DNA from 4 places in the Ensifer sp. NPDC090286 genome. Region 3 is predicted to be linked to each of the others. Evidence: riboswitches for the same ligand, from Rfam matches in the RefSeq annotation. Region 3 holds a riboswitch; each other region holds the start of a gene.

Region 1 (3,389 bases), on a different contig from region 3:
TTGAAATGGCTTTTGGCGGGGCTGAGATGGGTGTCGCTGATCTGGACGATTTTCATGGAAACGGGCCTCCGACGATGGCTTGCGGTATCCGCGTCGGAGGGCTGTCTCTTCCCTTCTCTGCGGTTAGCCGCAGTCTTTAGGGAGCCGCCATGTCAGTTTGGTAACAGCCGTTCTCAGCTGATTTTCAGTTTCTCCATGAAAGCGTCATTTTCAGAAGCCCGGCCGGCGCGAACCGGCACGCGCGCACCGGATGCGTCTGCGTCTTATTTCCCCAAGCTCACCACTTTGCGCCGAGTTCGCCCCGAATTGATGCCGGACAGGACTGCTCCATGACGGTCGCAAGCATCGCATTCGACGCGTCTGCTTCGGCGACGACCCAGTCGCGAAAGGCCTGGATCTTCTTCTGCCGCCTGGTGCTTTGCGGATAGACCAGCCAATAGGCGCGGCCGTCGCGCACCACATGCTCGAACGGCCGGATCAGCCGGCCGCTCTTCAGTTCATCCATTAGGAAGGTCGAGACGGCAATGGCCATGCCGTGATCCGCCAGAATGGTGGCGACATCCATCGCCTGGACGTCGAAGATCAGCTCGGTACCGTTGCTCGCCGGCGGCTCGACGCCGGTTTCAATCATCCAGCGCCGCCACCAGGTGGCGTTGCCGAAACGCCGGATCCTCAAGACGTCGGCGGGCTCCTTGAGTTGATGTTTCTCCAGGAAGGACGGCGTACAGACCGGCACGTAATCGAGCGGAAACAAGGGAAAGACATCGTTTCCCGGCCAGTCGCCGGCGCCGCTGCGCACCGCGAGATCGATAGCGTCACGCTTGAAATCGACCAGCTCGGTCGACATGTGCACCCTGATGCTGATGTTCGGATGCGCGGTCTGGAAGCTGGCGAGCCGTTGGCCGAGCCAGCTCGAAACGACGGTCGGCAGCACCGAGATGTGCAGGTGGTGTTCGGTCTTGTCGGCAATCTCCGAGAAGGCCGCCCCCAAAAGATCGATCGCTTCGGTTACCTTTGGCGCCAGTTGCCGTCCGGCGCCGGTCAATCGCACCTCGCGCGGAAGGCGGACAAAGAGCGGCGCGCCGATGCGGTCCTCCAACAACCGGATCTGATAGCTGACGGCCGCCTGCGTCATGCCGAGTTCTTCGGCGGCGCGGGTGAAACTCAGGTGCCTGGCGGCGGCCTCGAAGGCGCGCACAGCACTCATAGGGGGAATCTTGCTCATGACGCTGAGATAAGCATTCTTTATGCCAGCATGCGAGAAATCGCTTTGCGCGAAACAGCAAAAAACCTCACTTTTTTCGCGAACACACGCCTTCCAGAGAAGTGAGGATAGCAATGCTTAGCGCAGTGCGATCAATGATTTACCATGCCCTGAATTGGGCCGACAGGACCCTCAGTGCTCCGGTCGCCATCGACACGTTCAACGAGTTCCAGCTCCGGGATATCGGCCTGACGCGGGACCAGGAACATATCCGTGCGCGCGTCGGCGACACAGCGGATCCGTGGCACTGGCCGGAGGAGCCCGATCCCGTGCCGGTGCAACCCGCCGCGAAAACAGTTTGCAGCGAAGGACCGCGCATTGCCCGCGTCTCGCCTCGCGCCCTGGTTGGAGAGAATAAAGACATAAGCATTTCTTTATGCGATTGACGACCGAGCGATTGCAGGGCATTGTCCCGACATCGTGGTTCTGCGCCTCGCCATCCGGCGGGACGGAGCTAAGAGGGAATTCGGTGCGGCGCCGACAAGCGCCCAGGCCGAAGCTGCCCCCGCAACTGTAGGCGGAGAGCGGCCGTTCGATGATGTCACTGAGGAAGACGCCTCGGGAAGACGGAACGGTCCGCGTTGACCCGCAAGCCAGGAGACCTGCCGCGATGAACAACGTCCACGGGCGGGGTGTCCGATGAGGCGCGTTGACGACGCGGGATTCTTCTCGCGTCGCGGATGCGTCGCATTCAAGCCTTGCCCTTCAACCTTCGGGGTAAGGAAATGACCATCAAGACTGCCAATCTCGGCTTCCCGCGCATCGGCCGACACCGCGAACTGAAATTTGCGCTTGAACGCTACTGGTCCGGCAAGATCAGCCGTGACGAGCTTTTCGACGTCGGCCGCCGGCTTCGGGCCGAAAACTGGGCGGCGCAAAAGGCGCGCGGCATCGATATCCTCCCTTCGAACGATTTCTCGTTCTACGACCACGTGCTCGATACTGCCGTGCTCGTCGGTGCGGTCCCGGCTACCTATGGCTGGAAGGGCGGGCCGGTCGATCTCGACACTTACTTTGCCATGGCGCGCGGCTCGACCGGTTCGCCCTGCGCTTCCGGTTGCACGCATGCGGGTGACGGCGGCAACGCCGCACTCGAGATGACCAAGTGGTTCGACACCAACTACCATTACATGGTGCCCGAATTCGCAGCGGATCAACGCTTTGCGCTGACGCATAACCGGCCGCTCGAAGCCTTTCTCGAGGCCGAGGCCCTCGGCTATCGAACCCGCCCGGTCCTGCTTGGCCCGGTGACGTTCCTCAAGCTCGGCAAGGCGAAGGGCGGAGATTTCGATCCCCTCGACCTGATCGAACGCTTGCTTCCCGTTTACGTCGAGCTGCTAACCGAACTTGCCAATGCCGGCGCCGACTGGGTTCAGATCGACGAACCTTGCCTGGTGCTCGATCTCACCGACCGGGAAAGGCAGGCCCTGGACCTTGCCTATCATACGTTCCGGGCGAAAGTTCCCGGACTCCGGATCATGCTTGCGACCTATTTCGGCGCGATCGGCGACAATATGGTGAGCGCCCTGGCGCTGCCGGTCGCGGGCCTGCATGTCGATCTCGTGCGCGCGCCGCAGCAGATCGAGGTCCTCCTCCAATCCGCTCCGGCTAACCGGGTACTGTCGCTCGGCGTCATCGACGGCCGCAACGTCTGGAGGACGGATCTTGCCGGCCTGTTCCGCCGCTTGCAGCCGCTGGTCTCTGCCCATGGCCGCGACCGGATCGAGCTTGCGCCCTCGTGCTCGCTCCTGCATGTGCCCGTCGACCTCGACATGGAACAGGCGCTCGACCTGGAGCTTGCCTCGTGGCTCGCTTTCGCCGTCCAGAAGCTCGATGAATTAAGCCTTCTCGCCCGTGCCTTCGAGCCGGGGCTTGCCAATCCGGAAAGGGTCTTTGCGGCCTCGAGCGAAGCGGCCAAGGCGCGGCTGACGTCGCTCAGGATCCATGATCCGCTGGTCGCCGGCCGGTTGAAGGCATTGACCGCCGCCGACAGCCAACGCCAATCGCCCTTCCCCGCCCGTCGTGCGCTTCAGGCGGAAAGATTGTCGCTGCCGCTCTTCCCGACGACGACGATCGGCTCCTTCCCGCAGACGGCAGAAGTCCGCCAGGCCCGATCGCTGCATGC
Region 2 (3,389 bases), 170 kb from region 3:
ATAGCGGAAATAGCTGGCGCCACCGAGCGGACGGACGACGATCAGCTTGGCGTGGCGCGCCGTGCGCTCGACATAGGTGTCGACCGACATCGGGTGCATCAGGCTCATGAGGCTGGCGATGCGCAGGCTCAAGCCGCCTTCGCGGCGACCATGGGCTGCGGCGATCGAGGAAAGCTCGGTGTCGGCGGCCGACAGGAACAGGATATCGGCCGGCGTTTGCCCAAGGTCGATCGCTTCGTTGCCGTCGGCGATCGTTCCTTTCTGGGCGAGAAGCAGATGCATTCGTCTTGTCCGTTCGGGCAATCCCGGCGGAAACGCTGAAAGCGGCCTCCGCCCGAAACTGCATTATTTCAATGCGTTAGGTCATTTCACTCAAGAAACGATCTAGACCAGCGCGGTGATCGCGGCGCGTACCGCCTGCTCGTCCATGTCGTGCAGGCCGATGACGACGAGGCGCGTGCCACGCTTCTCGCCGGCAGCCCAGGCACGATCATAATACTGGTCGACGCGGGCGCCGACCGCCTGGATCAACAGCCGCATCGGCTTGCCGGGTACGTCGGCGAAGCCCTTGAGACGCAGCACGTCATGTTCTGCGATCACGCCCTTCAGACGATCGATGAAGGCGACCGGATCGGCAATCGCGCCAAGCTCGACGACGAAGCTGTCGAACTCGTCGTGGGAGTGCTCTTCGCCGGCCTCGTGCTCCATCTCGTGGTGCGACTTGCGGTTGGCGATATCGCTTTCCGTGCCGACACCGAGGCCGAGCAGGATGGCGGCGGCGACTTCGCCGTTCTTCGCCTCGATCATCGCAGGCTTGCGACTGGTGCGCGAAGAGACCTCGTCGCGCACGGCCTTGAGGCCGGAGGCGTCGATGAGGTCGGTCTTGTTGAGAACGATGAGGTCGGCAGCGGTCAGCTGGTCCTCAAACAGTTCCTCGATCGGGCTTTCGTGATCGAGATTGTCGTCCTCGACGCGCAGCGCATCGACCTTGTCGTGGTCGTCGGCAAAGCGGCCGGCGGCAACGGCCGCACTGTCGACCACGGTGACGACGCCATCGACGGTCACTTCGCTGCGGATATCCGGCCAGTTGAAGGCGGCGATCAGCGGCTGCGGCAAAGCGAGGCCCGAGGTTTCGATGATGATGTGATCGGGACGGTTTTCGCGCTCGAGCAGCTTGGTCATGGTCGGGATGAAATCATCGGCAACCGTGCAGCAGATGCAGCCATTGGTGAGCTCGATGATATCGTCCTCGGTGCAGGCCTCCGCACCGCAGCCCTTGAGCACGTCGCCATCAACGCCGAGATCGCCGAACTCGTTGATGATCAGCGCGATGCGCTTGCCGTCGGCGTTCTGCAGCAGGTTGCGGATCATCGTCGTTTTGCCGGCGCCAAGGAAGCCGGTGATGACGGTCGCCGGGATCTTGCCCTGGTTGGCTCTCGCAGTGGTCATTTTTCAACCCTTCATTTTCAGCGGCAAACCGGCCGCGACAAAGTAAACTTCAGCGGATTTCTCCGCAACGATCTGGTGAAGCCGGCCGGCATGGTCGCGGAATTCGCGGGCCATGCGGTTCTCGGGCACGATGCCGAGGCCGACCTCGTTGGAAACGAATACGAGACGCGCCTGCGCCTCAGGCAGATACGCGGCAAGGGCGGCGAATTCCGCCGCGATGTCGCGCTCTTCGAGCATGAGATTGGTGACCCACAGCGTCAGGCAGTCGATCAGGACCACGTTAGCCCGATCGTCGATGCTTCTCAGCACGCCGACGAGATCGACCGGCTCCTCATGCGTCGTCCAGCCTTCGCCGCGGCTTATCCGGTGGTGGTCGATGCGCGCGCGCATTTCGTCGTCCCAGGCGCGTCCCGTGGCGACATAATGTCTGGTGAGGCCGGACGCTTCGACGAGCCTCTCGGAAAAGCCGGACTTGCCGGAGCGGGCGCCGCCAAGAACCAGCACGGGTCCGTCGCTGAGACTGCTCATCGCCGCTGCCTCAACATGCCGAGATCAGCGGCAGGCGGCAACGGCCGTCGGGCGCGCCAAGGGCGCGTTCTTGAAAACATCTGCGAGCCAAAACAACCTCCGTGATGGCGTTGGAGACAAACGTCCCCTCGGGCGGAATGCCCATGTCGGATGGCAGGTCTCCTGGCTCACGGCGTCACGGGGCCAAACATCGCCTCGCCCTCAAAGGGCAAGGTTCCGATGTCAGGACCCGAACGGCCCGCCTCACCTTCCCGGCGTTTTTCCGACAGCGAACCTTTTGCACGTCATCTCCGACGCACGGGCGCTGCGGGCGGCTTCGTGAAAGGCGGACGATTCGTAGAAGAAGAGGCGTCCAACCCGGCTGATCACGATGCCACACCAGTGGCTTTTCCGGCTTGATCCCCGACCTGCCCCGGTTGCCCATGCAACCGGCCGACAACCCGGCACCAAACCCGATGGCGAACCCTGACCGTTCTACAGTCGCGGGGTCGGCTGCGATAAGGATGCCCGACTTGGGTCCATCCGTCACATTCCCAATTATTCCCCCGTGTCGCCACGACGCGGAGGAACCATCCAACAGCCGATGATTAGGAACCGGACCGCGCAAAGTCAATCGACGCATGCGACGCCTCCCCGGCCGAGTTGCGCCACGCGACGATTTGTCGAGCCGTGAACGGACGGCCGCGGCCCGCCAAGAACGGTCGCGTATCCGCCTGCCTTCCACCCGTGGTTCGAGCCCTTACACTCTCATTCTGTGCCAAATCGCTATCAGAATGCGCCAATGCGCCCTCAAGCTCTGGCGCACCTCTGTTCCGAGGCAAATTCGCCAGCATGATGATCAACATCCGCAAATGGTTCGGCGATCGCGCGTTCGACCGCATGGTCCTGTGCACCGTGCGCCAATCGGCCCCACGGGAGCGCTACTCTTTCGGTTGAGGATTGACGATTTTCAGCCAGCACGTCGCAATCACCGCTGTGGTCGAGACTGCGGCTGCGGCCAGATAAATGGCGCTCGCCCCCCATCCTTCGCCGAGGCTTCCGAACAAAAGCGTGCCGAGCCCGTAGCCCGCCCACATAAAGCTGGTAAGCCAGCCAAACGCCTCGGTTCGATCCTCCGGTCGGGCACTCAGCCCGACAGCGAGCTGGCCGAGCGCATCCCGGGCTCCGCTGAAAACCCCGGCACCGAGATAGAGCAGCAACAGAAGCCAATGGTTTGACGTCATGCTCATCAAGATGAAAAAGCAGGCCGTCACCAGGTGAAAGGCAATCATGCCGCGCTTCACCGATGGTTGTGCGCGCAGCGCGCCATAGAAAATGCCGCCGAAAACCTCGCCGGCAGCAAATCCACCGAGAAGAACACCTGCCAGGGTGGCTGTGACGCTCGCCACCGCGCCAACCTGCATGGCACCAAT
Region 3 (3,389 bases):
CGCCGCATCCTCGCTGCACTTGAGATCAACGGTTGCTATGGCGACCGCGAGGAGTTCGCAAGCGTCGAGCCGGACGTGCCGGAAAGCCACCGCAACATCGTTGCCGACCTACCGCCGGACGACGCCTACGGCCCGATGCTCGGACACGGCGAAGACGGCTACGCGCCGCAGGAGCGCTACTATAGCGGCACGCTCAGAACCATGTGCGTGCGCACCTGCGACGGCGCCTTCTTCCCGATCTCGTCCGATGCGACGCCGGCCGATTTCCCACGCGACGAACAGGCCTGCCGGGCCCGCTGCCCAGGGGCTGAGACGGAACTCTATTTCCACGAGCTCAACACGGAAGAGAGCGACAGGATGGTCTCGGCCGTGACCGGCCGTCCCTATACCGAAATGCCCAACGCCTTTGCCTATCGCACCCGCGCCGTCGGCAAGCCCGGCCAGTGCGGCTGCCAGATACCGCAGACCGCCGCAACCACGCCGAAGACGACAGGAACGAAGATCGGCGACGACCAGTCGTCGATCATCGTCATCGAGACGAAGAAGCCGGAAGCGGCGGGCGAGACCGCCAAGGCGCCGCCCGAAGAGCGGCCCTATGATCCGTCGAAGAACAAGGTGCGCGTCGTCGGCCCCACCTACCTGCCGCAGGAAGAAACTGCGATCGACCTCAAGCATCCGAAGGGACCGGCCTATCAGCCGGTCCAGAATTGATCGGGCGAGGCCTTACGCCTTCTCCTTGCTGCATCCCCATCCTTCTTCGAAAACCAGGCCCTCGAGCGGAAGGCGCTGGCGCCAGCCCTTCACGGCGAGTTCCGGCTGCTGATAGAGGCGGTCGACATAGCCGAGGCAGAGCCAGGCGACGATCTCGATATGGTCGGGGATGCCGAGGATCGCCTTGATCTCGGCCTCGTGGAAGATGCTGACCCAGCCGACACCCACCCCTTCGGCCCGCGCTGCAAGCCAGAGGTTCTGCACGGCGCAGACGGTGGAATAGACGTCCATCTGCGGATTGTGGGTACGCCCGAGCACGACAGTGCCGCCGCGCGTGCGGTCGCAGGTGACGCAGATGCTGAGCGGCGCCTTGCGAATGCCTTCGAGCTTCAGCGCGCGATACTTTCCCTGCTGTTCCGCCTCGAACATCAGCGCGGCCTCGTCATTGGCGCGGCGAAACGCCTGCCAGACCCGCTCGCGCGTTTCTTCCGCCCGCACCAGCACGAAGTTCCAGGGCTGCATGAAGCCCACGGACGGGGCGCTGTGCGCCGCCGCCAGCAGACGCCTGATCAGATCATCCGGCAATGGCTCGGGCAGGAATTCATCGCGCACGTCTCGACGTGTCTCGATCGCACGGTAGACGGCCTCCCGCTCTTGCAGCGAAAAGGCACCGGCAGCCGCAAGGCCGCCCTTCGGTTCAGTCAGCATCGTTCGATCCCCAACAATGCGAAAACCTCCCGCCGTCCACGCGGGGTTCGGTCTATCTCGCCAGGCCGGTCTTCTGACTTCGGTTCAACCGATCGCCTCACCTTCCCAGATCGATTGAAGATCCAGTGGCAAAACCTTGAATCAATTCAAGGCTCTCTTAGACGCGATCGTCCCCGTCACAGCGTTGGGCACGTTCCGGAATATCGACCGGATTCCCGATTCTCCCGCTTTCGCGGGCACCTGACGACGGCACTAAGTGCACAGGGAATTGAGAAAGACAAGCGGCGCCAACCGGGCGAAACCGGACGCGCCGCTTTCCACCTGCTTCTTTCTGCCTCGCCTCAGAGCGGAGCGACCGGATGCGGCGAGCCGTCATAGGCGCCCCAGATCGACTGGTCGAAGCAGATCACCGATCCGGTCATCAGCCCGGATTCGGCCGACGACAGGTAGGCGCAGGCACGCGCCACCTCGGCCGGATCGACGAGCCGGCCGAAAGGCTGGCTGGCCGCCGCCTTTTCGAGCCAATCGGCAGCCGCGCCGTGAAACTCGCGCTGTATGCGGTCTTCGCCTTCGGACGCCATCCAGCCGATATTCAGCCCGTTGACGCGGATGCGGTTGCGCAGCAGCGCATAGGCCGTGTTCTTGGTCAGCGTTTCGAGCGCGCCTTTCGACGAGCAATAGGCGGCGATGAAGGGCTGGCCGGCCATCGCCGACATCGAGCCGATGTTGACGATCGTGCCTTCGGTCTTCTCGCGCCGCATGACTTTCACCGCTTCCTGCATCAGGAAGAACGGTGCGCGCACGTTGATCGCGAACATGCGGTCGAAGAGTTCGGGCGTGGTATCGAGGATCGTGCCGCGGTCGGTGATGGCCGCGGCGTTGACCAGCGCATCGACCCGGCCGAATTCGGCGTCGCAAGCGGCGACCACCTTGCGGGCGTCGTCCACCTTCTCCAGATCGGCCTCGACATAGACGACTTTCGCGCCATGTGCCGTGCCGATCTGCTCGGCCCTCGCCCGTCCCTTGGCGGCGTTGCGTCCGCATATGACGATACCCTTGGCGCCGCGCTCGGCGAAAAGGCCAGCAATCGTCGCGCCCAGCCCCTGCGTACCACCGGTAACGATGGCGATCTTGCCCTGCAATTGTCCACTCATCGAATTTCTCCCTCGGAAATGTTCGTTTGAAACGGCTGCGGCACCCGGGTGAAACCACGCCGGGAGCCTGTCAAATGGTAGCCCGCGCGTCAGCTCAGCTTGCGCTTCGCCTGCGCCTCAAGCACCGCTAGAAACTCCTCCTCGCCCGTTCCCGCAGTGAGCGCCTCGCGCATCAATTGCGCCTGCGTCTTCGGCGCCAGCCCGCCGATTGGCGGGTCTCGGTCAAGATTGGTCGGGAACGAGTAGCCTTCGGCACAGGAGGCGATGGCATTGGCCGCTTCCGCCTGCGTCAGCTTGCCGTCCGCCAGCAAGGCCTTCAAGGCCGGATAGAGCGTCGCGCTCATCGTCAGTCGATCGACGGTTTCCATGGCGCGGCCGAAGGCCGAATTCACCTGCAGCAGGTTCGCGACGCGCCGAATATCCTGCGAGCGGTTGGTGCCGGCGGCATGGAAGAGCGCCGGATTGAAGAAGACGACATCGCCTTTTTCGAGCGGTAGCTGCACGTGGTGTGCGTCGAAATAGGCGCGGAACTCCGGCCGGTTGAGCGCCAGATAGCCCGGCACATAGGTTTGGCTATAGGGCAGGAAGAGCGTCGGTCCGCTTTCGAGCGGCATGTCGCAATGGGCAACCGCCCCCTGCAGCGTCAGGACAGGCGAGAGCTTGTGGACATGCGCCGGATACTGCTCGATCACGGCCGCGGTCTGGAAGCCGAGGTGATAGTCCCGGTGCGCCGATTGCGCAGCACCGCCCGGATTGACCCGGTTGACCTGCGCCGTCATCTGGTAGTTCGGCCCGAGCCAGGCCTCGCTGACGAGC
Region 4 (3,389 bases), on a different contig from region 3:
CTCACGCGGACAGTTCACCATGGTTGGGATGCCGCGGGACAAAGGTGCCGACTGGCACCTTCCGCCGCTCGCCGAGCCCGCGCCGGCTGCTCCCGCCGCCGATTTCGTCGGCATGACCGACATCGTTTTTCCGGGCCAGACCAACAGCGCCGGCGCGCTCTTTGGCGGCGATGCACTCGCCCAGATGACGAAGGCGGCCTTCGTCGCCGCGACCCGGCTGACCGGCAAAGCGATGGTGCTCGCCTCCTGCAGGAGCGATTTCAAGCGGCGTGTCGCCGCCGGAACGATCGTCGACACGCTGGCGCGCGTCACCCGGACCGGACGCAGTTCCACAACGATAGAGGTCGAGCTCTGGTCGGAAGAACTGCTCAGCGGCGGGCGCCTGCTGACCGTCACCGGGACTTTCGTGATGGTGGCCGTCGACAGCCGCAACCGCCCGGTTGCGGCCTTCGCCGCCTGAGCAAGCCGGGGGCGCCGCTCAATGGCGCCCTCGGTCCACAGGATTGATTGCGCGCCGCCATTTACTCCCCGTTATCCACACCGAAAAAGAAAAGACCGCTGCACCCCCGCCTTCAGCATATAGAACCTATTGACGCAGATTTGCGATGAACTACTATATCTAGTGTTCGAGGTTCTTCCGATTCGCAAGGATTGGGAGCTAAGACGGGAATACGGTGCGCCGGCGGGTTTTCCGCTCAGGCTATGCCGTAGCTGCCCCCGCAACTGTAGACGGCGAGCAACTGTCCGGAATTGGACCACTGAGGCATGAGGCCTCGGGAAGGTCGGGATGGAAGCTTTGACCCGTAAGCCAGGAGACCTGCCTCGAGCAACAAACGTCCACGGGCGGGGTGTCCGGAGGGGTTGAGTGCGTGGCAGGATGAGCCTGCCCGATCGTCTCGACATCTCCCCGGCAGCCTGTCGAAAGCTTCGGGGTGAAGTCATGTCAGTTTCTTCCAGTTCAGATCCACCTTCTGCGGACGGGTGCGCATTGTTGCGCGCCTGATCGAAAGGCCGCGCCCTGAGAGCCCGCATCTGCGGAAATTCCGGAGCGCCCGACCAGAACGAGCCGGCCCGGCTGCCTAATCGACCTTGGGCCAGCTTGCCGACATCCACTCCGATCGAGGCGACCGGGGAGCGATGTTTCGTGCCCTATCGCCAAGCCCACGGTTCGCGTTCGCGCGACCCGCCGATTTTTTGCGCCCATTTGCCAGACCCTCACGAGGAACCCATGTCGATCACAGTCTACAGCAAACCCGCCTGCGTCCAATGCACCGCCACCACCCGCGCGCTTGACCGCCAGGGCATCGACTATCGCATCGTCGATATTTCCGAGGATTCCGATGGCTTCGCGCTGGTGCAGGATCTCGGCTACCGGCAGGTTCCAGTGGTCGTCGCCGGCGAGCGGCATTGGGCGGGGTTCCGCCCGGACATGATCAGCGCGCTTTCCTGAAGGAGAGAAGCGATGGGGCTGATCGTCTATTTTTCCAGCCGCTCGGAAAACACCCATCGCTTCGTCGAGAAACTCGGCCTTCGCGCGGCCCGCATACCGCTCAAGGAAAGTAAGGATGCACTTACGGTTTCGGAGCCCTATGTGCTCGTCGTACCGACCTACTGCGGCGACGATGGCCGAGGTGCCGTGCCGAAACAGGTGATCCGCTTCCTGAACGACGCGGGCAACCGCTCTCACATCCGCGGCGTGATCGCAGCGGGCAACAGCAATTTCGGCGCGACCTACGGGATCGCCGGCGAGGTGATCTCGGCCAAGTGCCGGGTGCCCTACCTCTACCGGTTCGAGCTGCTCGGAACCGACGAGGACGTCGCCAATGTCAAAAACGGGATGGAACGATTTTGGACGTCACAACACTCGAACGCCCCCTGAAGGCGACGGAAGCGGCGCTGGATTACCACGCGCTGAACGCGATGCTGAACCTCTACGACGAGGAGGGGAAGATCCAGCTCGACAAGGACCGGCAGGCGGCGAAGCAATACTTCCTGCAGCACGTCAACCAGAACACGGTCTTCTTCCATAACCTGCGGGAAAAGCTCGATTATCTGGTGACCGAGGGCTACTACGAGCAGGAAGTGCTGGACCAGTATTCGTTCAACTTCGTGCGCGATCTCTACGACCACGCCTATTCGAAGAAGTTCCGTTTCCCGACCTTCCTCGGCGCCTTCAAATATTACACGTCCTATACGCTCAAAACCTTCGACGGAAAGCGCTACCTGGAACGCTACGAAGACCGCGTCTGCATGGTGGCGATGGCGTTGGCGCGCGGCAACGAGGCGCTTGCCCGCGACCTCGTCGACGAGATCATTTCCGGCCGTTTCCAGCCGGCGACGCCGACCTTCCTCAATGCCGGCAAGAAGAGCCGTGGCGAGCTCGTCTCCTGCTTTCTGCTGAGGATCGAGGACAACATGGAAAGCATCGGCCGCGCCATCAATTCGGCGCTGCAGCTTTCCAAGCGCGGCGGCGGCGTGGCGCTGTCGCTCACCAACATCCGCGAGATGGGCGCACCGATCAAGCAGATCGAGAACCAATCCTCCGGGGTCATCCCGGTCATGAAGTTGCTGGAAGACTCGTTCTCCTACGCCAACCAGCTTGGCGCGCGCCAGGGTGCGGGTGCTGTCTACCTGCATGCCCACCACCCCGACATCATGCGCTTCCTCGACACCAAGCGTGAGAACGCCGACGAGAAGATCCGCATCAAGACGCTGTCGCTCGGCGTCGTCATCCCCGACATCACCTTCGAGCTCGCCCGCAACAACGAGGACATGTACCTGTTCTCGCCCTATGACGTGGAGCAGGTCTATGGCGTGCCGCTCACCGAAATCTCGGTGACGGAGAAGTATCGCGAGATGGTGGAGGATGCCCGCATCCGCAAGCGCAAGATCAAGGCGCGCGACTTCTTCCAGATCATCGCCGAGATCCAGTTCGAGAGCGGTTATCCGTACATCATGTTCGAGGACACGGTGAACCGGGCAAACCCGATTGCCGGCCGCATCACCATGAGCAACCTCTGCTCGGAAATCCTGCAGGTGAGCGAGGCGAGCGAATTCAACGACGACCTCTCCTACAAGCACATGGGCAAGGACATCTCCTGCAACCTCGGCTCGCTGAACATCGCCGCTGCCATGGACAGCCCGGATTTCGGCCAGACCATCGAGACCTCGATCCGTGCGCTGACAGCCGTCTCCGAAATGAGCCACATCTCGTCCGTGCCCTCGATCGAAAAGGGCAACGACGACAGCCACGCGATCGGCCTCGGGCAAATGAACCTGCACGGCTATCTCGCGCGCGAGCGCATCTTCTACGGTTCCGAAGAAGGCATCGATTTCACCAACATCTATTTCTACACGGTGACCTACCACGCCATCCGCGCATCGAACCG

The links. A riboswitch is a leader RNA that binds a small molecule or an ion and turns the genes downstream of it on or off. The one in region 3 is predicted to bind cobalamin.
Region 1: another riboswitch for cobalamin. It lies ahead of metE (5-methyltetrahydropteroyltriglutamate--homocysteine S-methyltransferase); the one in region 3 lies ahead of bluB (5,6-dimethylbenzimidazole synthase).
Region 2: another riboswitch for cobalamin. It lies ahead of cobU (bifunctional adenosylcobinamide kinase/adenosylcobinamide-phosphate guanylyltransferase); the one in region 3 lies ahead of bluB (5,6-dimethylbenzimidazole synthase).
Region 4: another riboswitch for cobalamin. It lies ahead of nrdH (glutaredoxin-like protein NrdH); the one in region 3 lies ahead of bluB (5,6-dimethylbenzimidazole synthase).

The regions. Positions count from the first base shown of each region.
Region 1 covers NZ_JBIVYF010000005.1:260,074-263,462, reverse strand. Annotated here, with positions in the region: gene ACIQUG_RS25465 (metallophosphoesterase family protein) at 1-56, opposite strand, end outside; gene ACIQUG_RS25460 (LysR substrate-binding domain-containing protein) at 278-1,207, opposite strand; gene ACIQUG_RS25455 (hypothetical protein) at 1,360-1,650, shown strand; cobalamin riboswitch at 1,669-1,889, shown strand; gene metE (5-methyltetrahydropteroyltriglutamate--homocysteine S-methyltransferase) at 1,990-3,389, shown strand, end outside.
Region 2 covers NZ_JBIVYF010000001.1:1,016,219-1,019,607, forward strand. Annotated here, with positions in the region: gene cobN (cobaltochelatase subunit CobN) at 1-282, opposite strand, end outside; gene cobW (cobalamin biosynthesis protein CobW) at 385-1,449, opposite strand; gene cobU (bifunctional adenosylcobinamide kinase/adenosylcobinamide-phosphate guanylyltransferase) at 1,453-1,977, opposite strand; cobalamin riboswitch at 2,112-2,566, opposite strand; gene ACIQUG_RS04985 (MFS transporter) at 2,898-3,389, opposite strand, start outside.
Region 3 covers NZ_JBIVYF010000001.1:845,176-848,564, forward strand. Annotated here, with positions in the region: gene ACIQUG_RS04160 (DUF2865 domain-containing protein) at 1-711, shown strand, start outside; gene bluB (5,6-dimethylbenzimidazole synthase) at 724-1,419, opposite strand; cobalamin riboswitch at 1,465-1,678, opposite strand; gene ACIQUG_RS04170 (SDR family oxidoreductase) at 1,761-2,573, opposite strand; gene ACIQUG_RS04175 (phytanoyl-CoA dioxygenase family protein) at 2,663-3,389, opposite strand, start outside.
Region 4 covers NZ_JBIVYF010000005.1:255,405-258,793, reverse strand. Annotated here, with positions in the region: gene ACIQUG_RS25445 (acyl-CoA thioesterase) at 1-460, shown strand, start outside; cobalamin riboswitch at 613-840, shown strand; gene nrdH (glutaredoxin-like protein NrdH) at 1,229-1,450, shown strand; gene nrdI (class Ib ribonucleoside-diphosphate reductase assembly flavoprotein NrdI) at 1,463-1,879, shown strand; gene nrdE (class 1b ribonucleoside-diphosphate reductase subunit alpha) at 1,849-3,389, shown strand, end outside.